DNA from 3 places in the Paenibacillus sp. J22P51 genome. Region 3 is predicted to be linked to each of the others. Evidence: riboswitches for the same ligand, from Rfam matches in the RefSeq annotation. Region 3 holds a riboswitch; each other region holds the start of a gene.
The links. A riboswitch is a leader RNA that binds a small molecule or an ion and turns the genes downstream of it on or off. The one in region 3 is predicted to bind cobalamin.
Positions count from the first base shown of each region.

Region 1 (9,940 bases), on a different contig from region 3:
AGTAACTCATCTCGATCAACCGTACCAAACAATTTATCCTGCAAAATCGCATGCAGCGCGGAGGCCCACACGTCTACCGCACTTTCTTCTGTCCTAAGCAATTCTGTGTAAATCGATGTGCCATACGCATAGGCAAGAAACTCCTGCCAAGTCTGAGTTGCAAAGAATACAAAGTCAGGCTGGCTTATTTCACTAATGTCCCCGACTCTGCGAATCATATCACGAATTCGTAATGGAAAATCCTCCGCCGTCAGGGGGGTCTCCTCGATTTCTACGAGAACGGTTTTACCATTCTTGGGAAACTCAATGAAACCATGTTCCCCCATTTGTTTAAGCGTCTGAAGGGCTTTGAATTGCAGATGAGGATGTCTGGGCTTTTCGCAAAGCCAGGACTTCACGAATTGGCTCACCTCGGGCTGCTCGATATAAGCAAGCTGTTCCAAGGCACTAACTTGTCCCTCTAACGATCCTTCTTGGAGCATCGTTTGGAGTTTCATCACAAAAGCACCATCATCCGAAGCTGCCTTATCATGAATGTACTGCCGCAATAAGGCGGATTCTTCCTCAGAATCCTCTTCCTCTGTCTCTGTTGCTGGAAACATCGTTTCCGGAAACATGGTTAGCAGCCAGTGGCGCAACGCTTCCCATTGTTCGGATTTACTCGTATCGACATTGGGAAACTGCAAGAGGAATGTGAGCATCTCGAGTGCTTCTTTATATTGCTCGGAGCGCAACAGCTTCGTTAGCTCGTCTTCATAGAACTTCTCTGTTTTAGGAAAAAGAATGACATTATTGGGCGTAGGGTCTGACATAGGGATCACCTCTGTTCGTGGTCTCGCTTGTGACAGTTTACTCTATCACCCAAATGATTGCAAAAATAAATATTAAAAGAAGTGTTGACTTCCTACAAAACGATATGATATTATAACTCTTGCTTCGCCAAACGGATCACGTCCATGCGGTAAGAAGTGAGGTATGTCTCAGTAGCTCAGCTGGATAGAGCACACGCCTTCTAAGCGTGCGGTCGGGGGTTCGAATCCCTCCTGGGACGTTGATGTAAGAGGAAAGACCGCGAGAAATCGCGGTCTTTTTTTGTATCTTCGTAAGCAACGCCTGTTTTTCAACGAAGAATTCTGTAATGAAACGGAACCTGCGTAAACCTGTTACTTTTACTTGAGTTAGTCGATTTATTCGACTAATTCACTCTGTAGAGCCTCTGGTTCTCTTGCGTTAGTCGATTTATTCGACTAATTCACTCTGTAGGGCATCTGGTTCTCTTGCGTTAGTCGATTTATTCGACTAATTCACTCTGTAGGGCCTCTGGTTCTCTTGAGTTAGTCGATTTATTCGACTAATTCACTCTGTAGAGCCTCTGGTTCTCTTGCGTTAGTCGATTTATTCGACTAATTCACTCTGTAGGGCCTCTGGTTCTCTTGAATTAGTCGATTTTTTCGACTAACTCACTCTGTAGGGCCTCTGGTTCTCTCGAGTTAGTCGATTTATTCGACTAACTTCACCTGCAGCGCCGTCCGCTTGAGACAGACTTGTGCGTTTTTTAGTCAAACAGAGCCGTCTTTTCCTGTGAAACATCTTATATTTTTTATTAAAACAAAACTCTTTGCATACTCAAAGATTTCATGTATAGTATTCAACAATTGCATATTGTGGGAATAGGTGCTCTTGTTTAGCCTAATAAACGAGAGCTTAAAAGGGAAGTTCGGTGCAATACCGACGCGGTCCCGCCACTGTAACAGAGGAGTCGACGCTTAAGGTGCCACTGATCGAAAGATCGGGAAGGCTAGCGTTTGACGAGGATTCTGGAGCCAGGAGACCTGCCTAATTCTGACAGCACTGTTTTACCTACGGGAGATAGGGAGGTGTTAGAGATCATAAACACTGTATACACATACACAGGGTATCTTTAACCTTTTTTATTAAGGTTAGAGATGCCCTTTTTTGATTTTCCGAGATTCGTATGAAGCAAAATTTGAGGAGGATGACCCCCATGTGCGCACTGATAAATAGCAATTTAGGATATCCAAGAATTGGCGAGAACCGCGAGTGGAAGAAATCGCTGGAGGCCTACTGGGCCGGCAAGCTGGATGAGCGTGAGTTTACAAAGCAAATCGAAAACATCCGTCTTCAAAACCTAAGACTGCAGCAGCAAAAAGGCATAGACCTTATCCCTGTTGGTGATTTCAGCTTGTACGACCACGTGCTGGACACGTCCACCATGTTCGGACTAGTTCCAAAGCGTTTCCCTTATGAAGGCGGCGAAGTTTCACTTGCCACGTATTACGCAATGGCTCGCGGCAGCCAAGGGGCGACAGCTTGTGAAATGACCAAATGGTTCAACACCAATTATCATTATATCGTTCCTGAGTTACAGGATGCACAGCCAGTGCTCACGATCAACAAACCGCTTGAAGCCTACCGAGAAGCTAAGCAAAAGCTAGGCATTAACGGCAAGCCTGTTGTTCTTGGCTTATTTACCTTTCTCAAACTAGCAAAGGGGTACAAACCAGAAGAAATCGATAGTCTAATCGCGTTGTTTCTACCGCTCTATTCACGTATTTTGGCAGAGTTGGCGGAGGAAGGTGTGGAATGGGTACAGCTAGATGAGCCTATTCTCGTGCAGTCCCTAAGTCCAGAAGATATCGGACGCGTAAAGCATATCTACGCCACGCTTGCGGCAGCTGCTCCAGCACTTAAAATTATGGTTCAGACGTATTTTGACGCTATCGATCATTACCAGGATCTTGTATCTCTTCCCGTCCATGGAATCGGTTTAGATTTCATTCACGGCTTTGAATTGAACTGGAGCAGCCTTCAAACACACGGTTTCCCCGCGGATAAAGTACTTGGCGTCGGCCTTGTGGATGGACGTAATATTTGGCAGACGGATTTGAGTAAGCAGCTTTCTTTCCTTGCCCAGCTTGAAGCAATCGTTCCCTATGAGCGCATGATGCTGCAGCCCTCATCCAGCTTACTGCATGTTCCTGTTTCCACCCGTAATGAAAGTAAACTTGAGCCTGTATTACGGGATGCACTAGCATTCGCAGAAGAAAAGCTGACTGAGCTTGCCATCTTGACTAAAGCCATTCAACACGGCCAAGATTTCATTCAATTGCAATTAGACATAAATCAAACGGCCATAGCTAAGCTCAATGCCTCTATCTATCGGAATAAGGCCTCAGTCCAACAAGCGATCACGGATATCGGTCTACAGCCATCTCTTAGAAACAGCAGCTTCACGACACGCAGAGGTCTTCAAGCAGCGAAATGGCAGCTGCCCTTCCTGCCGACTACGACGATTGGATCCTTTCCGCAAACGGCTGAGGTCCGTAACGCTCGTAAAAATTGGCGCAGCGGCGAATGGAAGCCTGAGCAGTATGAATTATTCATTCAAGAGCAGATTACAGAGTGGATTAAACTCCAAGAGGAGCTTGGACTTGATGTGCTTGTACACGGGGAATTTGAGCGTACGGATATGGTTGAGTTTTTCGGTGAAAAGCTGGATGGCTTTGCCTTTACCTCAAACGGCTGGGTTCAATCCTACGGTTCACGCTGTGTGAAACCTCCTGTTATTTTCGGCGATGTGGAATTCGTGCAAGAGATGACGGTCACAGAAACGAAGTTTGCCCAATCACTCACTACGAAGCCGGTCAAAGGCATGCTAACAGGCCCCATTACGATTCTGAACTGGTCATTCGTACGCAGCGATATTTCCCGCGAACAGGTTGCGTATCAAATCGCATTGGCCCTGCGTCACGAATTAGAAGCCCTGGAGCAAGCAGGCATTGAAATGATTCAAGTGGATGAGCCTGCTCTACGAGAAGGTTTACCATTGAAGAAAAGAGATTGGCAAGCTTATCTTGACTGGGCTGTTCTGGCATTTCGATTGTCCACAGCAACAGTCGGTGATGAGACGCAAATTCATACACATATGTGCTACTGTGAGTTCCATGACATTATTGACGCCATTCGAGCGCTAGACGCTGACGTCATCTCAATCGAAACCTCGCGAAGCCATGGTGAGCTGATTCACAGCTTCGAGGAGCATACGTATGATCAAGGAATCGGGCTTGGGGTTTATGACATTCACAGTCCGCGCGTACCCTCTGTAACAGAAATGGTTGAAATGATAGAACGTGCTCTTCAGGTGCTAGAGCCAGAGTTGTTCTGGATAAATCCGGATTGCGGCTTAAAAACACGCGGAAAAGATGAAACCATTGCTGCGCTTCGAGTGATGGTTGAGGCTGCCAAGCTATTCAGAGCCAGCAGAAATGAATTAATCCCATCTTAAAAATGAACAAAAACACCCCTGCCGCATTAGCGAGCAAGGGTGCTGTAACTCTCGTTTGTTTACACAGATGGCCTGTTCGGCTGATGGTGACCTGGTTCCGTTGAATCCAGATTCGATTGAATACGAGATGATTGCTTGGAGTGGTCAATCGCACTTTGCTGTTTCTGCATCATACTTTTCTTTTTACCCATAGTAAGCAACTCCTTCTAGTCATAGAATGAACGCTACATTAGTATGGAGGGTTTGAGCACTGAATATGCTGGATACTCTTGGGGACGCCAAGATTGAAGAGCTTAGGTTCGGTTTCCGAGCCTATTTCTCGGCGAGCGCAGACTTAGGCTCGGTTTTCGAGCCTATCTCTCGCGAGCGCAGACTTTAAGCTCGGTTTCCGAGCCTGTATAACCAAAAACAAAGAGCCTGCAGGGATCACTCCCTGCAGGCTCTTGCTCATGCCATGAGACTTAGTGCATCTTGTGAGGCAAGTTTTTGCCTGTATGACCGTCACCTTGTGTCCTTTTATTCTTCTCGGCTTTCCTCTGCTTCTCATGCAGCTTGCTAATGAAATGACTATCCATGAGCACTCGCCTCCTGAATAAAGAATGGCATTACCCCTTTAGAATGTCACGGCAACCCGAAATTTAATCTCCCAATCTCTACAAAAACTCACGTCCTGCTTGCTCCTCTCGCTTTCTGGACAGACATTTAATACCTTCCATTTGCATACCCTTTATCATCATGCTCTCTTAAAAAGAAAGGAAGGAACGTCTATGTGCGGAATAACGGGTTGGATAGATTGGCGGAAAGACTTGACCGGGTACCCGTCCATTCTAGAAAATATGACGGAAACGCTCCAACTGCGTGGACCTGATGCTTCAGGTACCTGGATTTCACAGCATTGTGCCCTCGGACATCGACGTCTAAGTGTTATGGATCCTGAGAATGGCGCTCAGCCTATGGTCCGTAAACAAGGCGACTATACGTATACCATCGTATATAATGGCGAACTCTATAATGCCCCAGAGTTGAAAAAGGAGCTCGAGCTCCGCGGTCATCAATTTCGCACAACATGCGATACCGAAGTGCTGCTGGTCGCTTTTATGGAGTGGGGAAAAGCATGTATCGACCGCCTGAACGGCATCTTTGCCTTTGCGGCCTGGAATGACCAAGAGCAGTCCTTAACTCTAGTGCGCGACAGACTCGGCGTTAAGCCTCTTTTTTATTCCCACCAGGATAGTGTATTGTTATTCGGATCTGAACCAAAAGCGATTCTAGCTCACCCTGACTTCAAAGCAGAGGTTGGTGCTGAAGGCTTTGCTGAAATATTCGCAGTAGGACCGGCTCGCACGCCAGGACATGGGATTTATCGGAATATGTCTGAGCTGAAGCCAGGTCAATTTGCCATTTTTGATCGCAATGGATTATCCATTCGAACGTACTGGAAGCTCGAAAGTCACCAGCATCCAGACGATATTGCTGCTACAGCCGCGCATGTTGGGCAATTGCTTCGCGATACCTCCGAGCGTCAACTTGTTTCGGACGTTCCCATTTGCACGCTGCTGTCAGGAGGATTGGATTCTAGCGCACTCACCGCGCTCGCTGCAGCTCATTACAAGGAAAGCGGGCAAGGACCGCTTCATACCTTTTCGGTCGACTACAAGGATAATGATAAGCATTTTAAAGCAAACCTGTTCCAACCGAACTCCGATGCCCCTTGGATCAAACGGATGACCGATCACCTTGGCACGGAGCATCATTATATTGAGTTTGACACCCCAGAGCTTGTGGAATCTTTGAAGACAGCTGTGATAGCGCGCGATACCCCAGGGATGGCCGATGTCGATGGGTCCCTTTATTTATTTTGCCGAGAAATTAAAAAGGGAGCAACGGTTGCAATCTCTGGCGAAGCAGCCGACGAAATATTCGGTGGGTATCCATGGTTCCACAATACAGAAGCACTTGAAGCGAATACGTTCCCCTGGTCACTCAAATTGGCGAATCGGGTTGACTTACTAGCGCCTGACTTCGTCGATTGGATTAAACCCGTCGAGTATGTTAGTAATCGATACCAGCAAGCCTTGAGCGAAGTACCTCGCTTAGCTGGAGAAACGAAGCAGCAGAATCGCATGCGGGAAATGTCTTATTTGAACATCACGCGTTTCATGCCCACATTGCTTGATCGTAAAGATCGTATGAGCATGGCCGTCGGCCTCGAGGTACGCGTCCCGTTCTGTGATCACCGTCTCGTTGAATATGTGTGGAACATTCCATGGGAAATCAAAACATCCGGCGATCGGGAAAAAGGTATTTTGCGTCAAGCCTTAAGAGGTGTATTGCCAGAAGATGTATTGACACGGAAGAAAAGTCCTTATCCGAAAACGCACAACCCGAATTATTTAACCGCTGTACGAAAATGGGTACTGGAAATTCTCGATGATCCGTCATCTCCTATTTTACCTTTCATCGATGTCAAAAAGATTCGCGCACTCGCCAGCTCGGAGTCGAACGATTTCGACCTCCCTTGGTTTGGTCAGTTAATGACGGGGCCTCAGCTATTCGCTTACTTGGCTCAAGTAGATACTTGGTTAAGAACTTATAAGATATCAATTCGGTAGATGGAAAATGATGAAAAAATGAAAAGACCTGCCTCCACGCATTCACGTGGTTGCAGGTCTTTCTGTGTGTCTTAGCTGCTTTGATCAGGAAGTTGATCTATAAACATACGCAGGGCTTTGGCGCGGTGGCTCAATTCATTCTTCTCTTCCATGGTCAGCTCAGCCATCGTTCGGCCTAGTGATGGAATATAGAACAAGGGATCGTAGCCAAAGCCACTCTCGCCACGTTCCTCATGAATGATGTAGCCTTGGCAAACATCCTCTGCTTCGATGATTTCATTCGCAACAGGATCAATCAAGGTGAGTGCACAAACGTAGGAAGCCTCACTCAACAAAGGAGGATGACCTTCCCCAGCAGCCAACTCGCTTCGCTCCTTCAACTCCTTTAAAGCCTGAAGAAGCCTCGCATTATTGTCAGCATCCGTTGCATTTTCTCCCGCGTAGCGCGCTGAGTACACACCCGGTTCACCGCCTAATGCTGTCACGCATAAGCCAGAATCATCCGCTAGAACAGGTACATGTAGATGTGCGGAGATAATCTGGGCTTTGATCCTTGCATTTTCAGCAAAGGTAGCGCCACTCTCGATAATTTCCGGTAAATCCGTATAATCCGCTAAGCTGCGAACTTTATAACCTTTGGCTCCGAAAAGCTTCGCAAACTCTTTCACCTTGCCCTCGTTACGTGTTGCTATGACGACAAAATTACTTTGAAGCCGCATGCTGAGCACCTCGAATACGATCGGCGATCGGTCCTAGCACACCCGATTGCACTTCAATCATCGTGTTAATGCCCGCTTCTGCGAGTGCAAGTAACTCATCGAGTTCTTTACGGGAAAAAGGTGCATCCTCACCTGTTCCTTGCACTTCCACGAATTGGCCTTGACCCGTCATAACAACGTTCATATCAACCTTCGCTTTGGAATCTTCTTCATAATTCAGATCCAGCTTCGGCGTATTCCCAATGACGCCTACGCTAACAGCAGCAAGGAAGTCGTTGATTGGGAACTTGGCTAGGTTTTTATCAGTGACAAGCTTATTCATCGCAAAAGCCATAGCTACGAAAGCTCCCGTAATGGACGCTGTGCGCGTGCCGCCATCAGCTTGAATCACATCACAGTCGAGCGTTATGGATCTTTCACCTAGCGCTTCCAAGTTGACAACGGAACGAAGCGCCCGTCCAATGAGACGTTGGATTTCCATCGTCCGTCCACCGAGCTTACCTTTTGCCGCTTCACGTTGATTTCTTACCTGCGTAGCTCGCGGCAGCATCGAATACTCTGCCGTTACCCAGCCTTTTCCTTGCCCTTTCATAAAAGGGGGAACACGCTCTTCAATCGTAGCTGTACAAATGACTTTCGTATCCCCAACTTCAATGAGGACCGAGCCTTCTGCGTGTTTTATATAATGAGGGGTGATTTGCATAGGTCGTAGTTCTTGATCGGTTCTTCCACCAATTCTCATAAGTGTCTTTCTCCTCCTGTAGCTCCATCTAATGCTATGATCCTTACGCCCCATTGTATCAAACTAGTTAAGGAAAAGCATCCTGCTGGATGGGATTACGGGAATAATCAAAAAACTACTAGGTTATCCCCCCTGTTTTTGAATAGCGGGGTAACCTAGTAGTTCATGATTAAGATATTTTTTACAGCTTTGCTGGATTAATATGTGCTGGTCGAAGGACAGGCTTACTATAGTTTTGATTGTCCGTGGACGTAATTTTCACTGCGCCGTCCACTTTAATTTGCACCTGTTTAAAGGTCGTATTCTCCGTTAATGACAAGATGACAGATTGCAACGCATCCGCAGAAGCTTTCTGATCAGCGCCCAGCAGCTTATTGGAGAAGTCCACCGTGATAAGACCCTCGCTTGGCTTAATGCTTTTCACTTCCGTAGTTGCATTTAAGACGGCAGCAAGTCCCTTCTTCTGATCCGGTCCTTTAATTAACTGCTCCACAACAGCCTTCGCAACATCATCTGTTCTCTTAACAAGGCGAGTCACAGGGACGTAATATTTGTAGTTTTGATCATTTTTATTTAAGAAATAGAGAGTAACTGGTGTAGATTGACCAAATTCAGTATCCTCTGCTTTCTCCAGATTGATCCCCATGGTACGCGCTAATGGTACATCGAGTGGTGTTTTTCCTTTAGGCATCTCTTTCAAGTCCTTGCCATCTACACGCAGCTGAACTTTATCAATTGTAGGGAAGTTCGTTAAGTTCCACGTAATGGCCTCAAGGAGCTTGCGCTCATCCTTCACATCGTAGTTGAGGAACTCCTTGGTGAAATCAACCGTGGCGCTTTTGTCCGATTTCACATTTAAGCTTATGACTTTCGTCCCTTTCGGTAGAAGCGCTTGGAACCCTGATGGCAGCTGACTTGTTTCCGGACCTCCGTCCACCATGTACTCCAATGTTGTTTTAGCGACGGAGACCGTCTTAGGTAAGGCGAGACTTAATGGAGTGACAAAGCCCTTGGCGTCTTTCACATACACGGTCATTTGTGACGTAATATCTTCGGTCATGTCGACTGTAACCGCAGCTGAAGTCGTCTTCACGTCTACCTCTGCACCCTTTGTCGGAGGTGCATCGATGTCACTCTTCTTTCCGGTGCCCAGAATCGAACATCCCGTGGTCAGTAGAACAATCACCCCCGCTAAAGCGGCTGAACGAATCCAATGTTGATGTTTCATTTGCTTATTTCCTCCTTCGAGTTTTGCTATTCGCATGGCCTGTACGATGCTTTTTCGTATTATTATGTATACGAGGCTTTGTCCGATTTATAACTACTTTTTGTCCATCTTTCGTAAAAAAGAGAGATTTCGAAGTAAAGTGCGATTCAAGCGTAAAAGCAACCAATTTTCGTCAATTCAGACTCATATGCTATACTGAAACCAGCATGAACCCAAAATAAACGCCAAGTCATCCTCTTAGGACGTATCACAGTGTTTATTTAGAAATATCGCCTAATTATCAAGTGCAACATATCCTTTCTGAGATTTGAACAAGGAGGTGCTTGTTATGAG
Region 1 is NZ_JCAUAZ010000002.1:57,730-67,669, reverse strand. It holds gene AC58QC_RS05095 (hypothetical protein) at 1-812, opposite strand, end outside; tRNA gene AC58QC_RS05090 (tRNA-Arg) at 978-1,051, shown strand; cobalamin riboswitch at 1,656-1,855, shown strand; gene metE (5-methyltetrahydropteroyltriglutamate--homocysteine S-methyltransferase) at 2,006-4,306, shown strand; gene AC58QC_RS05080 (hypothetical protein) at 4,366-4,497, opposite strand; gene AC58QC_RS05075 (DUF4023 family protein) at 4,768-4,881, opposite strand; gene asnB (asparagine synthase (glutamine-hydrolyzing)) at 5,074-6,918, shown strand; gene rdgB (RdgB/HAM1 family non-canonical purine NTP pyrophosphatase) at 6,990-7,637, opposite strand; gene rph (ribonuclease PH) at 7,621-8,379, opposite strand; gene AC58QC_RS05055 (GerMN domain-containing protein) at 8,561-9,607, opposite strand; gene AC58QC_RS05050 (phosphatidylglycerophosphatase A family protein) at 9,936-9,940, shown strand, end outside.
Region 1: linked by a shared signal. The riboswitch ahead of metE (5-methyltetrahydropteroyltriglutamate--homocysteine S-methyltransferase) and the one ahead of AC58QC_RS21590 (ABC transporter substrate-binding protein) in region 3 are both predicted to bind cobalamin.

Region 2 (9,940 bases), on a different contig from region 3:
CTGAGCAATGCTTTCTACGTTCGCGGTTTCATAACTCGCGTAGCCGCCGTCTGCCTTTTGAGCTTTGGATAACCAAGTCAGTGCGCGATCTACAGCCGCCTGAACTTGCTGATTCGTTTTATAATAAGGAGCTAGACCTTGGATCGCCATCGCTGTAATGTCCGGATCGGACTCTGCCGCGTTCTCGCCTAGAGCCCATCCACCACCGGATAGTTCCCTTTTCAAAATAAAATCGATCAGCAGCTCTCTGGTTGTCTGTTTCTTAACGCCATTAACAATCGGGATGTCATAGGCTTTGCTATCCAGCGCAATGAGGGCGAAGATAGGACCATTGATTCCTTGCTTGATAAGCGTATCGTAATCGGCTAGCCATTCTCTTAGATTGTAGCCAGCTACTTGATCAACGCTGCGGCCAATCGAGGTTAATCCCAAGATGACTCGGTCATACTCCGTATACTTCACGGCGTGCAGTTTGCCCGACTTTTCCTTCAAAATCTTTTCCACATTCGCGTAATATTTCGCATAATAGGCATCAGGAACTGGAACGCCAGAGCGCGCCAGTCCTAATACCGTCCAATCTCCACCGATTGAAGCAATCACAGGATCCGTTATCGTTTGCTGCAGGAATGCAGCAGTTTGGTTCATTTGCTTCTCAACCACAGCTTTCTTGACTAGATCTGGCTGTTGCGTTTCCGGTTTGTTATCAAGCTTATACTGGTAAGCTCTCATCGCAACAACCGTTGCCATTTCCCTAGTTACTTGATCCGCCGGTTGGAACTGGTTATTCCAACCTGACATCAGTTCCTGGGAAATAACCGTTTGCACAGCCGCTTTCGCCCAAGCCGATACCTGCCCTAAATCTTCAATAGTTGGCGTCTGTGCCGCTGTTGGAAGGTTGAGTGCATGAACAATAATGACCGCCATTTGCTCACGTGTCAGCTTCTCGTTTGGACTAAACTGGTCATCGCTCGTTCCTGTAATGAAGCCAGCTTTATACGCAGCGTTCACGTAAGGGTAGAACCAGTCCCCTTGAGCAACGTCCTTAAAGTTAATGGTCTTATCCGTTTGCACATCTAGCCCAAGAACGCCTACCAGCATTTTGGTGAACTCAGCTCTTGTCACCGTCGTTTGAGGACTAAATTTACCATCGCTGCCCTCGACATAAGCTTTCTTTGTAGCCTCGCTGATTGCGTCAACAGCCCAAGGGGAGATCGTGCCCGCGTCTGTGTACAGCTTATTTAAATCAAATGCCACAGCTGTTTCTTCGATACTTGTATACGAAACGAAGCTCGTAAAATGATTTGTTTTAATGATCAAATCATTATCTTTCACAAACGCATACGTGATTTTTTCCTTACCCTTTGTAGCCTCAGTTCCTTCCGCCTCTGTCGCATAAATCTCGATCGGCGTAAACGTATTGCCTTCGATAAATCCAACTTGCTGCCCTTTCGCACCTGTAAGCACGATAGTTACTGGTCTATCGAATAGAACCGATTCGTTCGGGTTCCCCATTGCAAAAGCTTGATTTAGCTTGAGTTGCTTCGCAGTCTCTTCACTTAAACCACTCTTCACCAAATCCTGAAGTGTTGTATCCTTCGTATCCAGTGCAGTTAGTAGCTCGACACTGGCATTCCCCGATTTTAGAATCGTTCCCTTATCGATGGAAAGTGAAATGTCGCCTTTCACAGCGGAAATCATAGGAATGCTGTCTTTCACGTCTTCTAGATTAAGGATAACTTTGGAGGTCACCTTAGGAAGGTTAATGGTAATTAATTCTTTGTCTTTCATGTCTTTTGTAATGTTTACTGGGTAATTTTCTTTGATATCCGTTGGAACATCGATGATTGGCTTTTTATCGTTAGGATTGTTTGGACCAATTGGCAGTGCCCCTGTTGGTATCTTTTGTCCTAGATCTTCTCCATAATCTGTTGTATAACGCCATTGGATAGAGTCGCCATTCTTAGGGAAGTATGTATCAGCTCCATGGTCAGGATAGGTGCCATTTACGTTGTACATCCAGCCGCTTCCAACACCATATCCATCGGTATCTATCTCTTTATATCCTGCAATGGCTTGTACATAAACACTGCTCCATTTGGTACTCCACATGTATAAATAATTAATTCCATGATCATCAAGTACTCTCTTGAGTATACTCCATACCGTATCCCCACTTTGAAGCTCAACACTTAATTCCGGAACGATATATCCTTTATTTACGGTTAGTACATCTACAGATAATGTTACACGATTGGAAGTTGGAGGCGTAATACCACCACCTGGGGTTTGTACCACACTAGACGTGTAAGCAATAAAGTCCGTAAAATGCTTGGTTTTAACAATAAGATCATTACCACTATCGTAGGCATACTCATTTAACCCGCTAGCAATGCCTGCTAGATCATCGGAAAATCTCTGTATCGTACTTGGCGATCCATTCTGGATGTAGGCTGCTTCTTTCCCTTTCATGCCAGCAAAGGTTAACGTAATAAACTGATTAAACTCAATTCGATTACTGCCGCCAAGTGTGATTGCTTGGTTCACCATATCAAGCTTTTTACCGCTTTGAACAAGTGTATTCACTTTATCTTTTAAACCAGAATCATCTGGATTATTAGATGTAATTAGTTCAAGTGCCGATGGATCACCGCTAGTTACTTGTGCGCCCTTTGGAATAACAACAGAAATATTCCCTTTTCTCGTTTCAATTTTCGGAAGGTTAGTTCCGGAAGGCAAATTAACAAGAATCTTTGAATTGTTATCACTTGGAATGACAACAGTTATCTCTTTGTTTTCATCCGCATTGGTGATAGGAATGATGTAGTCCAAATTATCCGATGGGATATTAATATTAGGCTGATTCCCGCTTGGCAACTGGATTTCGGTCTCACCTGTTGCAGGTGTATCTCCAATTACATCCGTCATATCATAAAGTCGTTTACTACCATTCACGAATCGGTCGTAAGCCACAAGCGCGTAAGTGCCTTGATCGGTCGCAAGAGCATTTACGCCGCCCGTCCTAAGATGCTTAAATCCACCATTTGCTCCTGCAAAAGAAAGCAACCCATCTATGGCTGATTTGCCACTCTTGATAAATCGGGTATCGGTACTTGGATCGATGCCTAGTGCTGTTAAAGCCGTAACGACTTGTGCGACGCTTTCGCTGCTTGATCCAAAGCCGCCTTCATTGTCTTGTTTGCTAGATAACCAAGCAACTGCCCGATCACCAGCGCTTTTCACATCAGGTTGCGTCTGATAATAGGGAGCAAGAGCCTGAAGTGCCATCGAGGTTAGATCGTAATCGACAGTACTCCCGAACCCCCATCCCGCTGCGTTAACTGTACCCTTTTTTATTTCTTTGCTTAACAGATATTCAACCAGATTAGCTCTGGTTGCTTGTTTTTTCCCTGCCTCAACAGTAGGAATCTGATAATTCCTGGCATCAAAAGCTAATAGTGCAAAGATGGGACCATTTATCCCTTGTTTAATAACATAATCGTAATCGGAGAGCGCAGACGTCAGGTCATAGCTCCCCACTTTTGTTGGATCTTTGCCAATAGAAGCAAGTCCTAGCATCGCTCTGGAATGCTCTGTACCCTTTGTTTTATCCAGTACACCATTATTTAAAGTCATTAAGCGAGTAACTTCGGTGACTACGTTATTGTAATACGATTGGCAATACCCCTCGGGTACCGTGTAGTTACCTCTTGCCAAGGAAAGGACAGACCATTCTCCACCCAACGTGCCAAATGCAGGTTTGTCTACCGTTCGTAATAGATAAGCTAGGCTTTTATTCAGGTGATCTTTTGCTGCTTTTTTAATGTCGATTTTATAAGTAATGACAAATGTTTGCTCATTGGTATTGCCGGATGAGTCCGTTGCTTTCACAACAACCGTGTTGGCTCCCAAATTAAGCACAAGCGCATAGAGTCCGTCTGTTTTAGAAATGACTGTTCCGTTCAACTTCACTTCCGATGTAATACCCTCAGGGGTATTATCCGTCACAACTACACCAACACTTAAATTCGCCTCAGATACTTCTTGGTTATTCGATATACCTGATACCGTAAGGCTAGGCTTTTCCGCATCTTTTTCAAATGACTTATTCAGGCTGGCGAGCGCGCTGTCAACACTTGCTTGCGTACTCTCAAGATTTGAAAGCACGGTATACGCGTGATCATACGCTAATCGAACAGCTTTATCCGCCAAAATAGTTACTTTATTCGGATCGCTATTAATTCCTGCTACTCTAGCAAGCAGAGCATCTTTATTCGCTGGGTTTGGAAGATAGCGCCATTCGTTGGCTCCAAGATCAGCTCCCCACCCATAAAGGGAAAACTCAATTCGAAAGACATCTCCATCATGGGGGATATACTGAGACGCACCCACATCAGGCATTGTATTATTAACAACATACATCCAACCTGACATGGACGTATAGTCAAATTCACCGAGCCAGTGATCGTCCAGCTTTAAACCAATATGATCGCTATTTAAGTTGATTTGATCTTGAATAAACGTAGGTACCTGTATAGCCGTCGTATTATCCTTAACTTTAGATAAATAGAAGGAATCTTCAATACTGCCATAGGTTTGATAGTTACCTTCACCCAATACACGAGTGATTACAGCTGCGCCATTATCACCTTCGTATAAGGGAAAATTGATGGGTTCCTGATAAAAGCCCTGTCCTATCGTAAATTTCTCAACAGAAGCCGTTACATGGCCTATGGGGGTAGGCTCTGGCTTTGGTTCAGCTTCCACAATCAATGGCTGCGTACCTCTGACAACACCAGGGGCACCATCGGAACGATAATTGGTAACTTCCACGGTATAATTTCCAGCGGCTACACCTTGGTCAAACACAGCTACACCACTAGCATTTGTGAACTTTTCGGCAGCACCAACTTTTACCTTCAACCCCTCAGCTGCAGAGTCTATAAACCCTGTGTTGAGCCAGTCATAGGTTGTTTTCGTTACCGTTACGGAAAAGGGGGCGTTCGCACTAACGGGGGTTGACGAAATGGTGATCGACTTCAATAGTTGCGTATTGAGATCACCGTAATAGACAATTACCTGATCATTGCTCTCCAAGGCATACTGGTCTATACCTACATCAGGAATAATCCACTGACCTTGACGTTTAATGGCATAGTTCCATCCATCGTAACCACCGTATGATGCAGCTTGTATCCCATTAATTGCGGTCACATAGGAACCATAGGATGAACTCGAGACAATAGGGGTGATATCTGTCTGAGCCACTAAAGCCTCTAAGGCAGTTGAGCCCTCGGCTATTCCCTCTTTGATAAGACCCTGCGGCCCCTCCACTCGAAGTGAAACGGAAACTGGATTTTCACTCGCAGCGAAAACTTGATTAGCTGGTGCTATGGCAGTAAATAAAACAGATAATACCATTAGCGTAGCTAAAATAGACGACATCATTTTGCGTTGTAACTTCGTAAACATTCTCTCCACTTCTCTCCCTTACTTCCCTAAGATTTGTCGCACGCCAAAACAAAAAAAGACCAACCCTCAGGCGGGGTGGCCTTCTTAATTCATGAATAAACAAACATAGTAGCGCCATACTGGCTACAGAACGCTAACTGAATTCCCACCCCCCGGAGAATCAGAGCAACAACGAAATAAGGCAGGTATCCTGGCTCATGCATCATCGTAAACTTTTCGCCTTCCCATCCCCGACGGGGACAGTGGCCTGATAGAAAAGTAACTCCGCATTTACAGTGGCGGGACCGCGCAGGTTTTACACCTGACTTCCCTTTTAAGCACCTTCGACAGAAACATCAAGAAGTGCACCTTACACGCAATTTATGTAGTTATATGGCTTCATACTAGCGGGTAATCCTATATTTGTCTAGTAGTTTCATAGGATTGAACATTCACCAAACAAAAAAAGGCAACCCCTCCAGGACACGAAGTCCCGCGGGATTACCTTCCTCTTTTACCCGTGCAATTCGTAAATTAATACTTACAAATGCTACGCGTAATGATAACTAACAAAATGAAAAGTACAAGAATACTAGCGGCCGAATTGTTTTTCGGAGGACAAGCAACTGCTTGCGTGTGGACTGGTTTCGGGAAAACAAATTCGGTTTGTTGGTAGGACGCGTGCAGGTGGATCGGTTGTTGCATAATAGGCGCAGGAGCTGGAAGCGGAGTCGGCATTGGCATTGGCATTGGCATTGGCATTGGCATTGGTTGCATTGGGTAATTCGGAACTTTTATATGTTCCATGAGAGAGCACCTCCTTCATATTTTCCTTACATGGGCTTTCAAACTTGCGGTTTAACTTGGAAGTTATTGTTGAAGTTGGGTGAATAGCTTACAACATCAGTCTATGGGGAACCACCTACGTTGCACACGGTAAACACCCAGTTACTTAATAAATTGGGTGGGTGTCATGGGCGAACGAGCATATGCGCGAAACAACATACGTTTTAGGCATAGGCAGCTAGCTTAGGCAACTGCCGCCGATTTATTAATCGCACCACCTCAACAGTAACGGTGTTTTTCATCACTACAGAGCTAATTTTCACACCACACCCTGCTGTAACGATGTTTTTCATCACTACAGCACGAATAATCACGAATCCCCCTCGATTCCGCAACTGTAACGGTATTTTTCATCACTACAGAGCTAGTTTTCGCGCCTCACCTTGCTGTAACGGTGTTTTTCATCATTACAGCCCCGGCACAACACAAAAAAGGACCGCCTCCTCATCAGAGGAAGCAGTCCTACTAGCCTTACACGTATGGATTATTCTCACGTTCGAAACCGATCGTTGTTTTCGCGCCATGGCCCGAATAGACGATGACATCGTCATCCAGCAGAAACAGCTTATCCTGAATGGAATCCAGCAGGGTATTGTTGTCTCCACCGAGAAGATCGGTGCGACCGACCGATAATTTAAACAATACATCACCGCTGAAGAGGTGCTTATCATACAAGAAGCTCACACTGCCTGGCGAGTGGCCAGGAGTATGGAACACCTTGAGCTGGATACCCAGGAACTCAAGCGTTTGTCCTTCATCCAGCGCGAATTCCGCAGGATCAGTAACAATCGGAGCGCCAAGATCAGGCCAGCGTGCGGAGCCGTTTTTCTTCGGATTCGTCAGCCAATCGGCTTCCAGGTCGTGAATATACACGGGGCAGCCCTTGAGCTTACGAATCTCATCTACACCACCGATGTGATCGAAATGCCCGTGTGTCAGCAGAATCGCGACGATATCCATGTCGGCGATTTTTTTGATCAGCGACTTGGGATTCATTCCTGGATCGATTATAATACCTTGATTCGTCTCTGGATTCGACAGTAAGTACGCGTTCGTCTGAACCGGACCTAGAACGAAGGATTGAATGTTGATCATCGTGTTGCCACCCTCACCCTTAGAACGACTCGATCAATGAACGAAGTTCCTTCACAATAACAGCATGATATCCGTTACCTTCGCCATATTGACGGCCCATTTCTGCTCTAGCTACTTGAATTTTTTCGTTATAGTCTGCCGCATCGCGATCAGGATTTTCTTTCTTGAATTGCGTCATAACCGCTTGCACATTCTTAGGGCGAGGGCCCCAGTGTCCAAGCACGAAACCGCCTGTATCTGTGAAAATCACGATCGGAATAGCACGGCCGCCGCCTGTTAGGAATTGATCAATTACATCATAATTTTGCTCGATAATTAGAACTTCTGTCGGCACGCCGCTATTTTCCAAAGCCTTGAAAACAACAGGCACGTTGCGAACAACGTCTCCACACCAATCAGCAGCCACAATCAAGCAACGAAGATCATCGCGATTATTGAGGGATTCGAAATATTCCTTATCCTCTTCATTGTCCCATGCGAAACCTTCGTAATACGCTAGGAATTGCTCTTTATTTTTCTCCATACCATCGATAAACTGTTGCGGCTTCAAGCCTGTGCGCAGCTTACTAGCAAGATTAGTACTCATTGATTTCATCCTCCCAAGAAAAGTCCATATTCTCATTCATTGTAACAAAAGCAAACGAAACCGCCAAATCAACCTTGGTTAGACTTTCGCTTTTCTTTTGAGATAAAATTGATAGCCTGCATACAAAATCGTCAGTACGATCGCAGCGATAATCAAAGGTTTAATATATGGCCCTGCATACTCGCCAATCGTTTCCCAGTTATCCTTCAATTTCATGCCCAAATAAATATACAGAAACGAGTAGGGAACTAAGGCTAAAGCCGTGTACAGGGAGAATTTCCCCAAAGGCATCTTCGCCATACCACCTGGCAATGATATCGCATGACGTACAATTGGAATAAATCTCGCTGTAAAAATCATCCCCGTGCCGTACCGATTAAACCAGCTCTCCGCCACATCGATATGATGCTTGCTGATCAGCAGGTATTTCCCATACCTCTCCAGGAAAGGCCTGCCCCCATAACGCCCGATCCAATATAGTACGATTTGGGCCAAAGTCCCCCCAACGACCGCGCAAACCATGCCACCCACGAAGTTAATTTGACCTTTGGATACGAGATACCCTGCATAAGCTAAAAGCAATTCGTTCGGAATGACCTCTAGCATGAGTCCAAGGAAAATCCCCCAGTACCCCAAGCCTTCCAAATACATCAAAACACTGTGAATCAACTCACTCATCCGTAACCCTCTCTTCACTTTGCTTTCCATCATATTTGCTGTAAATATACCTGCTACCTAGTCAAAACTATTTTAATGATCTCATCCACATTCTATCATAGACAGGCTCTCAACCACTACTTGTAAGCAACTCATCGTTAAAATACGCCACAATATGCGATTTACAAGCCTCTACAGGTGCCTCAACAGGTGCGCTGAGCTCTTTATCGGCTCGGTGTATCAGCCCGTGTTCCAACGGGATCGGTTTCCACTCCCCCACGAGTGGTGGTAACTCGTAAATCCCGATTCATGCGCTGACAAGCCTCCGCATAAGATGTACAAGACCCTTGTACAGGAGGCGGACCCTATGTCCCGAGTATGGATTGTCAAACGAAAACATGTCTTTCAGCTAGCAGCCGCACTTCTACTCCTTCTCATTGGATGGCTGTATGTAAATCGAGAAAGCATCCTGCCAACCTTTGCCGAGCCCGCGGCAGAACGCACCATTCATATGGTTGTTGGCGAGTTCAAATCCACCACCGCTGATGGCAAAACCATCGAAGCCTATCGATGGGACCCCGGTTCCGTCAACGTGAGGAAAGGCGAACATATTAAACTCAGCATCTATGGCGTCAATGGCGAGAGTCATCCCTTTCTCATAGAGGGACTCAATATCAGCGGTGAAATCAAAAAAGGCAAAGAAACCATCGTACATTTTACAGCTAATCAAGCAGGTACGTATCGCCTAATCTGCATGACACATACGGATATGGCGCATAGCGGACCGATGATTGGCTATATTAATGTAAATTAGTTTCTTGTCCTAGCGAACCTTAAGTCATCCTTCTGTTACCTCGAATCGTCATCATCAGGCGACTCGATAGCAGAAGTGGCATTAAGGTTTTTTTTCGTTTACACTGATGCCAAGCTCAATTGATTCCCAACGAAGAAGGTGCTCCCCCTGTGAAAACACACATACTCGTCGCCGATGACGATGCCCATATTCGCGAACTGATGCGCTTCCTCTTTTCCAAAGAAGGTTATGCTGTCTTTGAAGCAAGTGACGGTGAACAAGCTTCGAGACTGCTGGAAACGGAACAAATCCATCTCGCCGTTGTCGATGTCATGATGCCGCTGCGAGACGGCTTGGAGCTATGCGCGGAAATCCGCGAACACTACGATATTCCTGTACTTCTTGTGACAGCCAAAGGAGAGATTGAAGATAAAGAACGAGGCTTTGCCTCAGGCACCGATGATTACGTGGTAAAGCCGTTCGAGCCGAAGGAATTACTCTTCCGAACGCGCGCG
Region 2 is NZ_JCAUAZ010000004.1:27,286-37,225, reverse strand. It holds gene AC58QC_RS11110 (S-layer homology domain-containing protein) at 1-5,469, opposite strand, end outside; cobalamin riboswitch at 5,633-5,836, opposite strand; gene AC58QC_RS11105 (hypothetical protein) at 5,983-6,255, opposite strand; gene AC58QC_RS11100 (hypothetical protein) at 6,459-6,608, opposite strand; gene AC58QC_RS11095 (MBL fold metallo-hydrolase) at 6,766-7,389, opposite strand; gene AC58QC_RS11090 (thioredoxin family protein) at 7,409-7,975, opposite strand; gene uptA (undecaprenyl phosphate transporter UptA) at 8,054-8,653, opposite strand; gene AC58QC_RS11080 (cupredoxin domain-containing protein) at 9,000-9,446, shown strand; gene AC58QC_RS11075 (response regulator transcription factor) at 9,596-9,940, shown strand, end outside.
Region 2: linked by a shared signal. The riboswitch ahead of AC58QC_RS11110 (S-layer homology domain-containing protein) and the one ahead of AC58QC_RS21590 (ABC transporter substrate-binding protein) in region 3 are both predicted to bind cobalamin.

Region 3 (9,940 bases):
GTGAACCGCTTCTTCATATTCGCTAAAAGATGGCCTCGCAAGCCCTGTCGCTCTTGGCTTCAACACGCGAATGATCAAATCAATCAGCTCTGCTGCACCGTTTCCAACTAGAATACTCTCGGGATCGATCTCATATTTCAGCGATAGTTTTCGACGTAGATCACGAACAGCAGGATCTGGATATTTGACGATATCACGCCAGCTCGCTGTCAGAATCTCTTTCACCACTTCGGGAGGTCCAAGAGGGTTCATATTAGAGCTGTAATCCAGAAACTGCTCCTTCGGCCGATGAAAAGCTTCCTCCGCCGTCCACAGATCGCCCCCGTGTCCATAACGCTCTAACATAATGGTCATTCCTTTCCTTCTAAGGGTTACACGCTATGCATTTGAATGACGATGACTCCAAGCAAGAGCACACTTTCCAGAAGCTCGTTTAAAGCGCCGTAAGTATCTCCTGTAAGGCCGCCTAGTTTGCTGCTGATGTAGGCCGCAATGGCTGTTCCTGCAAGAGTCGTAATGACAGTGAAGCCTAAGACAATGCTCCAGCTGGGCAACGAGGTTGGGTTAACGAAGTAAACAAATAGCGTAGTAGTCAGCAGAGCTACTATCAGGGAAAAGGTGACATACTTGTTGTTTACGCCACGGAACAAACTGCCTAACCCGGAATTCGGCCGTGCATAAGGCCAATTTTTAATCGCCGCAACCATGAACCAACGGCTCCAAATCGGGATAATGGCCAGCAGGACAAGCAGACTACCTCGTTCACCCAGTTGTTCCGCTTCCAGCAAGGTGTACAGAAATGAAAATTTGAGCAAAAGATGTAGAACACACACAATAACGCCCATCGCGCCAACGCGACTATCCTTCATAATCTCAAGCATTTGCTCGCGTGGTCTATGACTCAGAATGCCATCTGCTGTATCCATCAGGCCATCCAGATGCAGTCCGCCTGTTAGGACCACCCAAATTGTAAGCAGCAAGACAGTTGCAGGCATGGTTGGCATCACGTAGGAGAGCCCTTCTCCTGACAATAGGAGTAGCAGACCGATCACGAAGCCCACAAGCGGATAAAAGACCGAACTGCGTTGAATTACACGCTCCGTATAGTTAATCTGCACCGGAATCGGCAGACGAGTCAGAAATTGAAAGGCGGCTAGACCGGCTCCCAGCCAGTCTACCAAAGTACGAGTATGACGCACAGGAGTCCTCCCATCACGAGATAACTTACGCCGTAGAGCATGCTCACGGCGTGCACAATATCCCGCTGCGTCCGCGGACGCAGCGGCAAGCCTAGGCGGGCACGCTCACTCGCAGCGCCGCCATAGACGTTCAGCCCGCCAAGCTCGATCCCGAGTGCCCCGGCTACTGCCGACTCCGGGATCCCGCTGTTCGGGCTGGGGTGTAGATGCGCGAAGCGGCGAATCGCCGCCGCTGCGCGTGGAGCTGAGAGGCCCGGCTTCACCAGGGCCACGAGGATCAGCAAGATCCCGGTCAGCCGCGCCGGGATCCAGTTCATGGCGTCGTCCCAGCGGGCCGACGCGGTGCCGAAATGACGGTATCTGTCATTTCGGTAGCCGACCATCGAATCCAGCGTATTCGATGCACGGTAAAGCATCGTAAGCGGCGCACCGCCGATGAGCGCGTAGAACAAGGGCGCGATGACCGCGTCCACGATGTTCTCCGCGACCGTCTCCACGACGGCTCGCGTGAGCTCCTCCTCGTGGAGCGCATCCGTATCCCGGCCCACAATGTAGCCGGTGTACTTGCGAGCATCCGCGAGATTGCCTTCGCGCAGCGGATTGTAGACCAGATACGCGGCATCCTTCAGGCCTTTGATCGCCACCGTAGTGGAGATGAGCCAAGTTGAAACTGCGTACCCTAGCCATGGATGAATATCGTTAGCGAAATGTACCAGCACAAGAACCACAATAAAGCTCAATGTGATTGTGGAAAGAGTGAGCAGGATGCCTTTCATTCGAAGCCTTGTAGGATGTTCATCCTCTTTGTTGCTCAAAAAATCATTTCTTGGGTGTAGCCTATCCTCCACCCAGCGAATCCAACGACCAATGATAATAACAGGATGAGTGGGCCACTTTGGGTCGCCAAGCATCAAGTCCAATGCGATCGCAGCAGCCGTCATCCAGACGATTTCTTGCCATGTATATATCCACATAAGGGCTTCACCATTCCATACTTGACTCTCACTACTGGTAAGAGCCTGCAATTATACATCATTCACTTGTAAAACGCGTGTTAAAAGGGATATTCCTGCGATAATGCAGTTTTTTGCTTATCTCGGCAGTTTTCGGACTATTTCCGGTTAATTTCCTGCACTTTTGCAGGAATGGTGCTTCAGATTAAGTATTTTGCCACAAAATCCTGCACTTTTGCAGTTCTTAGCTTTTTTGACCCAGATACGGGATTGACTACCTATTTCGGGGTACGTGAGTAGTACTACTAGTCTAAAACATAAGCTCTACTCTTTAGTTCAATTGGGATACCAGCCGTAACCAGGAACACTTGCTGACAGACTTCAGCTAATCGCTGATTCATCCGTCCGGCCAAATCTCTAAATTGACGGCCTAGCGGGTATTCCGGCACAATGCCGTCACCCACTTCATTCGTAACCAGGATGAGTTGTCCACTGTAGGTAGACACGGCTTCCACAAGCTCATCAATTTGCTTCGTTACAAGCTGAACCGCGTCGCTAGCTTCTTCGTAATGAAGCAGCCAGTTCGTCAGCCACAGGGTTAGGCAGTCGACCAACACCACAGCCCCCTCGCCGCTCTCGTCCAGCTGCTCGAGGCAAACCCGCAGCGCATACGGCTCCTCCCGGATTTCCCAAGGGAATCCCGAGCGAAGCCTCTGCCGCTTGTGCAGACCAACCCGCTCCCTCATTTCCTCATCGTAGATGTGGGAGGTCGCGATGTAAACCCCTCGCTGGCAGCGATGCATCGCCAGCTTCTCCGCGAAGGAGCTTTTGCCGCTGCGCGCGCCACCCGTTACCAGAACCGCCATGGTGTCTCTCGCCTCCTTCTCTCTGCTTCTATCCGTTTGCTGCTTTGTTTGCAGCTTCGCACGTACTCGCATTACAGCTTCAGACTTGCCGCCACCACACTTAACCCCGCGATACGCCTGCGCTTTCGAATGTTGCCATTTCCTTCATGATCTTGCCTGCGGCATCGATCAAGTTGAATACAAGCACCGCTCCTGTGCCTTCGCCAAGTCGCATATCCATCTGCAGCATCGCTGCGAGGCCAACCGACTCGAGCAGCTTCGTATGTCCCTGCTCCTGCGATAAGTGCGAGGCGAGCATGTAGGACGCGCTTAGCGGAGCTAATCGGCTCGCCACGAGCGCAGCTGTCGACGAGATGAAGCCGTCGACGACAACCGGGCAGCGATGCTTCGCCGCGCCCAGGATCACCCCAACGAGTCCGGCGATCTCCAATCCGCCGACCTTACTTAATACCTCAAGCGCAAATTCCGCGCTTGAGCTTTCTTTTGCACTTGCACTTGCACTTGCACTTGCACTTGCACTTGCACCCGCACTTGCATTTGCACTTGCACCTGCTCCCGCGCAATCTCCCCGCCCGCGCAATCCATTCACATCCAGCGCCGTATTCACAACCGACTGCTTATGCAGCCAAGTCGCATCATCAATTCCCGTTCCACGGCCGACAGCAAGGCCAGCGTCCAACCCCGTCAACGCGCACAAAATCGCCGCGCTAGCGGTTGTATTGCCAATTCCCATTTCGCCCGTGGCGAAAAGTCGATACCCTTTTGCCACCAAATCATCCACGATCTCGCTCCCTGCTAGTACCGCCTGAATCGTCTCTTCCAGCGTAAGAGCCGCTTCCTTCGCCATATTGCGCGTGCCCATTCTTACTTTGCGCGAGACGAGATTCGGATGCTCCAGCTCCGCATTGACTCCCATATCCACACAAACCACATCAGCTCCGGCATGTCTAGCCAGTACATTAACAGCAGCACCGCCATACAGGAAATTGAGTACCATTTGGGGTGTCACTGCCGCAGGGAAGGCACTGATGCCTTCCTCACATACACCATGATCACCTGCCATGACGATAACAGCTTTTTTATCAAAAGTCGGCATCACCTCGCCTGTAATTCCTGCGACTTGGCGAGCAATATCCTCTAGCTTTCCTAAGCTGCCTTGTGGCTTTGTCAATTGGTTCAAATGATCATTGGCTTGAAACGCCACCTCCTGATGGATAGGCTCAATCGAGTTAATCAAGGTATGTAGTCTGTTCATCATTATCATCCTCCGGTTTTCAATTATTTCCCAGGTTGTAATATAATCTGCGGCACTTCACTCACAGGGTGCTTCAGTACAATCGGCTCTGTTCCGTACACGTCTGCAATTCGTTCACTTGTAATGATGTTTTCTGGCGTTCCTATGGCGGTTACCCGCCCCTCATGTACGATCATCAATCGCGTGCAGTATTGCGCAGCCAAATTCAAGTCATGCAGCACAGCTACAACCGTAAGCGCCGACTCTTGCTGCCAGCTTCGGATATAATCCATCATTTGTATTTGATAGCCGATATCTAGAAAGGTGGTTGGCTCATCCAACATGAGCAAGCTTGGCTGCTGCGCCATCACTTTGGCTAGCGCAACGCGTTGACGCTCTCCTCCGCTTAAACGCTCTATTGTTCGATCTGCGAGCGCTTCCAGTTCAAGCTTTGTAATAATCGCATCTATAAGTCCATCTGCTTCAGCCATATCCTCGCCAAGCCAATTCTGGAATGGATACCGCCCCATCTCCACGACTTCACGAACCGTGAAACCAATGGGGGGCAATGCATCCTGCTGAAGAACAGCGAGCCACTTAGCCAGTTCTTTTCGCGAATACGAGGATACCGTCTTTCCTTTTATAAGCACATTCCCCTGCCTAACAGGATCCATGCCTGAGAGGAGTCGAAGCAAGGTAGATTTACCACTGCCGTTGGGTCCAATAATCCCGAAAAACTCCCCCTGCCGAACCTCAAAGCTTATCCGATCCAGGACTTGTTGTTCCCCAAAACTCTGAAAGAGCTGCTCCACTTTAATCATCGTTATCAACCTCTTAACGTTTTCTTATCTTTATGGAGCAAGTAGGCAAAAAATGGTGCACCCAGAAACGCCGTTATAACCCCTAATGGAATTTCCGTAGGACTAAGCAGCGTACGAGCCAGGGTGTCAGCCCATAACACATAAATCCCTCCGCCAATCGCGGATAAGGGAATAATCAATCGATAATCTGGACCAACCAGCAGACGCACTAAGTGCGGAACGATCAGCCCAACGAAACCGATGACCCCTGCCACAGATACAGCAGCAGCTGTAATCAATGTTGAAGCGATCAGTACGATCAACTTCGTACGCTCCACATGAACGCCGAGATGGGCGGCTTGGCGCTCACCCAATGCAAGCAGGTTTAACGATCTGGCATAACTTAGCAGAACTACGAGGCCAATTAGGAGATATGGTGAAATCATATACGTATATGACCATCCTCGCATCGCTAGACTGCCCATGAGCCAAAAAATAATCTCATTTATCGTTTGGTTCGAAATGGAAACCAAGAACGACACGAACGCACCTAAGAATGCTTGCATCACGACGCCGGATAAAATCAGCGTTTCCATCTTCAGTTTCCCATCAATCATGGCCAGCTTCAAGACCAGGAACAGGGAGATTAGCCCCGTCACGAAAGCTACAATCGGGATCGACCATTGTCCAAACCAGGCAAATTGCAACCCGAAATAGATAAGAAATGCAGCCCCTACGGAAGCCCCTGAAGATACGCCTAGCGAGTAAGGATCGGCGAGCGGATTGCGCAGAACTCCCTGGAAACCAGCGCCTGCTATGGAGAGCACTGCCCCAACAAGAATACCCAGCAGCACACGTGGGATTCGTACTTTATTCATAATTTGTTCGGATGACTGCGGCCAGTTCACCTCGATGTGACTTCCTATCCAAGGTAGATGCTTGGCCAGAATCCCCACAATATGCGAAATAGGAAGCTGAGCTGAACCAATAGATAAACTCACCACAATAGAAAGAAGAAGGAGTATAACCCCTACTCCTCCCCCTAGCATCAATTTTCTTTTCATTATTTCACCAATTCAGGATAGATGCCTTTCGCCATTTCCAATAGACCATCCGTCAATCTCGGACCTGGGCGGCTTAGCGAGTTTTGGTCAAGACCTACCACACGTTTATTTTTCACGGCGTCAATGGCATCCCACCCACCGCGTGTACGAATAATTTCTTCTAAAGGTTTTTTGCTCTTGGTGTCGATGATGCCATTGGCGAATAGAATGACGTTCGGATTCTGCTGAATGATCTTCTCTTCACTGATTTCATACCAACCCGCTTTGTCGCCAGCTACGTTAATCCCACCTGAGAGCTTGATCAATTCATCCATGAATTCTCCGCTTCCCACAGTCCAACCTGGTGCAAACTCTATGTACACCTTTTTCTTGTTCTGTTCCTTCACGTCTTTCACTGCATCGACGACCTTCTGACGATCCGCTTTCATTTTAGCGACAACTTTTTCCGCTTGCTCCTGATGATCTGTAATTAGTCCAAAGGTTTGAATGTTATTAATGGCATCGTCTAGCGTTTTGGGCTCTACTTTAAACACATTAATGTTCAATGCGCGAAGCTTCTCTACGGATTCTGCACTCATGGAAACACCTGTGAACACAAGATTTGCATTGGAAGCAATGACTGCCTCCATGTTTGGTTTTGTGATGCTGCCTAGCTTCGGCTTTGATTTAACCGCTTCTGGATAATCATCGAAATCAGATACGCCCACGATATTCGCCTCAAGACCAATCGCAAACAATGCTTCTGTCTCTGACGGGGAAACCGAGGCTATACGTTCTGGCGCTTTATCGAATGTAAATTCTTTGCCTGTTGCATCCTTCACTTTCAAAGGATAGGTCGTCTTCTTCGCTGCGACAGGTACTGATGACGATGAGGTTGTTGTTGGCGCCTTCGTCGCCTCACCGCCAAGCTTCGATGGATCCGAGATTTCTGTTTCCTTTTTGGCACATGCCGCTAAAGAAATGGCTGTTGCAACCGCTAATGTTAAAATAAGACCCTTCTTGATCCTGCTTTGTTTCATCAAATAAACCCTCTTTCTTCATCATTTTTTTCGATCTCAAGCCAAAATAAAAAGTCCCCTTGTTCACTAGGAACGAAGGAGACGATAAATCGCGGTATTGGGCAACGAACCTACGTACGCTGCTTCCTGATTTAACGCGATCCTTTTCCTCGAAGGATGTTGTAACGGCACCATAGGCAGGTATCCTGACTCTCCAGACTTTCGCAAGCCTGAATTACAGTGGCGGGACCGTGCCGGATTTGAACCGACTTCCCCTAAACTAATAACCTTCTAATTGGAAGCTTACTAGTACCTATGATTGCTAATTATACGATCAAGCTATTTGTCGATTATAGACGTTCTCTTACTTTTGCGCAATGATTTTGAGGACTTTCAAAGCCTCGTCCATTTTCGGAGCATTCTGAGGAATGAACGCGTACAAACCTTTACCTTCATAGCCTTGGTCTTTCATCCATTTATTCCCTGCAAGTGGAATACCATATAGATGCTTTTCTGCGGCTTTGCCTTCTTCTTTGATTTCGATAACCCCTTCAGGGTAATCTGCCGGATTAATCGTGTTGTCTAGTGAAACGAATCCCGCTTGGTTACTCAAGCCTTTGAACTGCTCTTCACCCAAGATGAAGATCCCATTCCCACCAGCAGCTAGCTCGACAATCATTTTTTCCATTGAAAAAATAGGGGATGTATTCAGCTTCACAGTAGGTAATTCGCCTACCTTAGCTTTCAAGGAAACTTCCATCTTCTCTGCCGCTTCACTTGGAAAACCATTAGGTCCCATAATAAATACGGAAACATCTGCTTTCGGTCCACCACATGCAGTAAGCGCCAGCATCATGCCTAACAATACAACGAATAGCCATTTCGCCTTCATGTAAGTATTTCCCTCCGTCGTGTACTCTCTCTTATCGATAGTCGCCAGAAAAGTCGGTTTTCACCGACTTTTCTTTCCAGATGTCATATATTCATTTATTTTTCGATCCAGCAACGTGCTTAATTCTACAACTTCATCAGATGTCATTTCTCTGCCTTCCATGACCATCTGTTCCATTTTACGTCGCAAGGTGTTGATCTCTTCTTCTAGTAAAGTTAGGGAATTTTGCTTCTTGGCATGTCTGGTCAGCCAACGCTGTCCGAACTCTTGCTCGCGAATTTGAAATTGCTTCTGAAAGTTAGTAAGCTGATATTCCATAAAAGCCATGCTCATCCCTCCTTACTATTAGAATACCAGTTTTCGTTACCTATGAACATATGAATATATTACAAAAATTTATTGCAAAAGTCATAATTTCCTTAAGAAATTACCAATTCTCTCTAAAGCTTCATTAAGTTGGGAAACACTGTAAGCATAAGAGCACCGCAAGAAACCTTCCCCGCCTAATCCAAATACATCACCAGGTACAGCAGCAACCTTAGACTCGTACAAGAGACGCTGTGCAAATTCATCGGATGTTAATCCCGTAGCCACAATACTTGGGAACGCATAGAATGCGCCCTGTGGTTCATGACATTCGAGTCCAACCTCACGGAAGCCTTTGACAACCAATCGTCTCCGTTGATTATAGGATTCGATCATGCGATCTTTCTCTTCCAATCCATTCGTCAACGCTTCATGTGCGGCTACTTGCCCCATGACTGGTGCACACATAACCGTATACTGGTGAATCTTGGTCATCGCCGAGATTAGCTCTCGGTGACCGCAAGCATACCCCATCCGCCAGCCTGTCATTGCAAAAGCCTTGGAGAATCCGCTAACGAGAATCGTCCGATCCTGCATCCCTGGAACTGCAGCGAAACTCACATGCTTCTGACCGTATGTCAACTCTGCATAAATCTCATCGGAAATGACGATCAGATCGTGCTCTTCAACAACTTTGGCAATCGGCAGCCAGTCCTCATAGGTCATAATGCCGCCTGTTGGATTGCTTGGGTAGCAAAGAATTAATATTTTGGAACGTGGCGTAATTGCATCACGAAGTGCCTTTTCCGTTAGTTTGAATTGATCCTTAGCGAACGTTTCGATACCAACCGGCACACCACCACTAATGGCTGTGATTGGCGAGTAGGAAATATAGCACGGCTCTGGAATTAGAATTTCATCCCCCGGTGTAATCAGTGAGCGCAGTGCCAAATCGATAGCTTCACTGCCGCCAACCGTAACGAGCACTTCATTCGATGGCTCATATTTGACTTTAAACGAAGTATACAAATAGTTCGCAATTGCTTCGCGGAGCTCAGGAATACCAGAGTTTGGCGTATATTTGGTTCTGCCTCGCTCCAAGGAATGAACAGCAGCTTCACGAACGTGCCACGGTGTGGAGAAGTCCGGCTCGCCAACACCCAATGAGATAATATCCTCTTTGCTATTGCTTACGAGATCAAAAAACTTACGAATACCTGACGGTTTCATTTCACGTACAGCAGGAGCGAGGTAGTCCTGCATGGATTTTTTACTTGTTTGAATCGTAGTCTCATCCTTGATCATGGCGCTACCTCTCCCTTACGGCGAAACAAGCATTCGATGATCATCTTCCTGATCTTCGAAAATAATGCCGTCTTGTTTGTATTTTTTCAAAATAAAATTCGTTTTCGTGGAAAGAACTCGGTCAATCGGCGACAACTTGTTGGATACGAAAGAAGCAACCTGTTTCAATGAGGTTCCCTCAATCTCGACAAGTAAATCGTACGCCCCTGACATGAGATAAACCGATTTGACTTCTGGATATAAATAGATCCGTTCCGCAATCGCATCAAACCCGCGCCCGCGCTCCGGCGTAATTTGCACTTCAATTAGGGCGGTAACCTTTT
Region 3 is NZ_JCAUAZ010000011.1:80,652-90,591, forward strand. It holds gene cobD (threonine-phosphate decarboxylase CobD) at 1-354, opposite strand, end outside; gene cobS (adenosylcobinamide-GDP ribazoletransferase) at 372-1,199, opposite strand; gene cbiB (adenosylcobinamide-phosphate synthase CbiB) at 1,175-2,173, opposite strand; gene cobU (bifunctional adenosylcobinamide kinase/adenosylcobinamide-phosphate guanylyltransferase) at 2,458-3,018, opposite strand; gene AC58QC_RS21575 (nicotinate-nucleotide--dimethylbenzimidazole phosphoribosyltransferase) at 3,119-4,276, opposite strand; gene AC58QC_RS21580 (heme ABC transporter ATP-binding protein) at 4,297-5,073, opposite strand; gene AC58QC_RS21585 (FecCD family ABC transporter permease) at 5,079-6,116, opposite strand; gene AC58QC_RS21590 (ABC transporter substrate-binding protein) at 6,116-7,135, opposite strand; cobalamin riboswitch at 7,294-7,446, opposite strand; gene AC58QC_RS21595 (hypothetical protein) at 7,479-8,006, opposite strand; gene AC58QC_RS21600 (aspartyl-phosphate phosphatase Spo0E family protein) at 8,067-8,333, opposite strand; gene AC58QC_RS21605 (aminotransferase class I/II-fold pyridoxal phosphate-dependent enzyme) at 8,415-9,617, opposite strand; gene AC58QC_RS21610 (Lrp/AsnC family transcriptional regulator) at 9,633-9,940, opposite strand, start outside.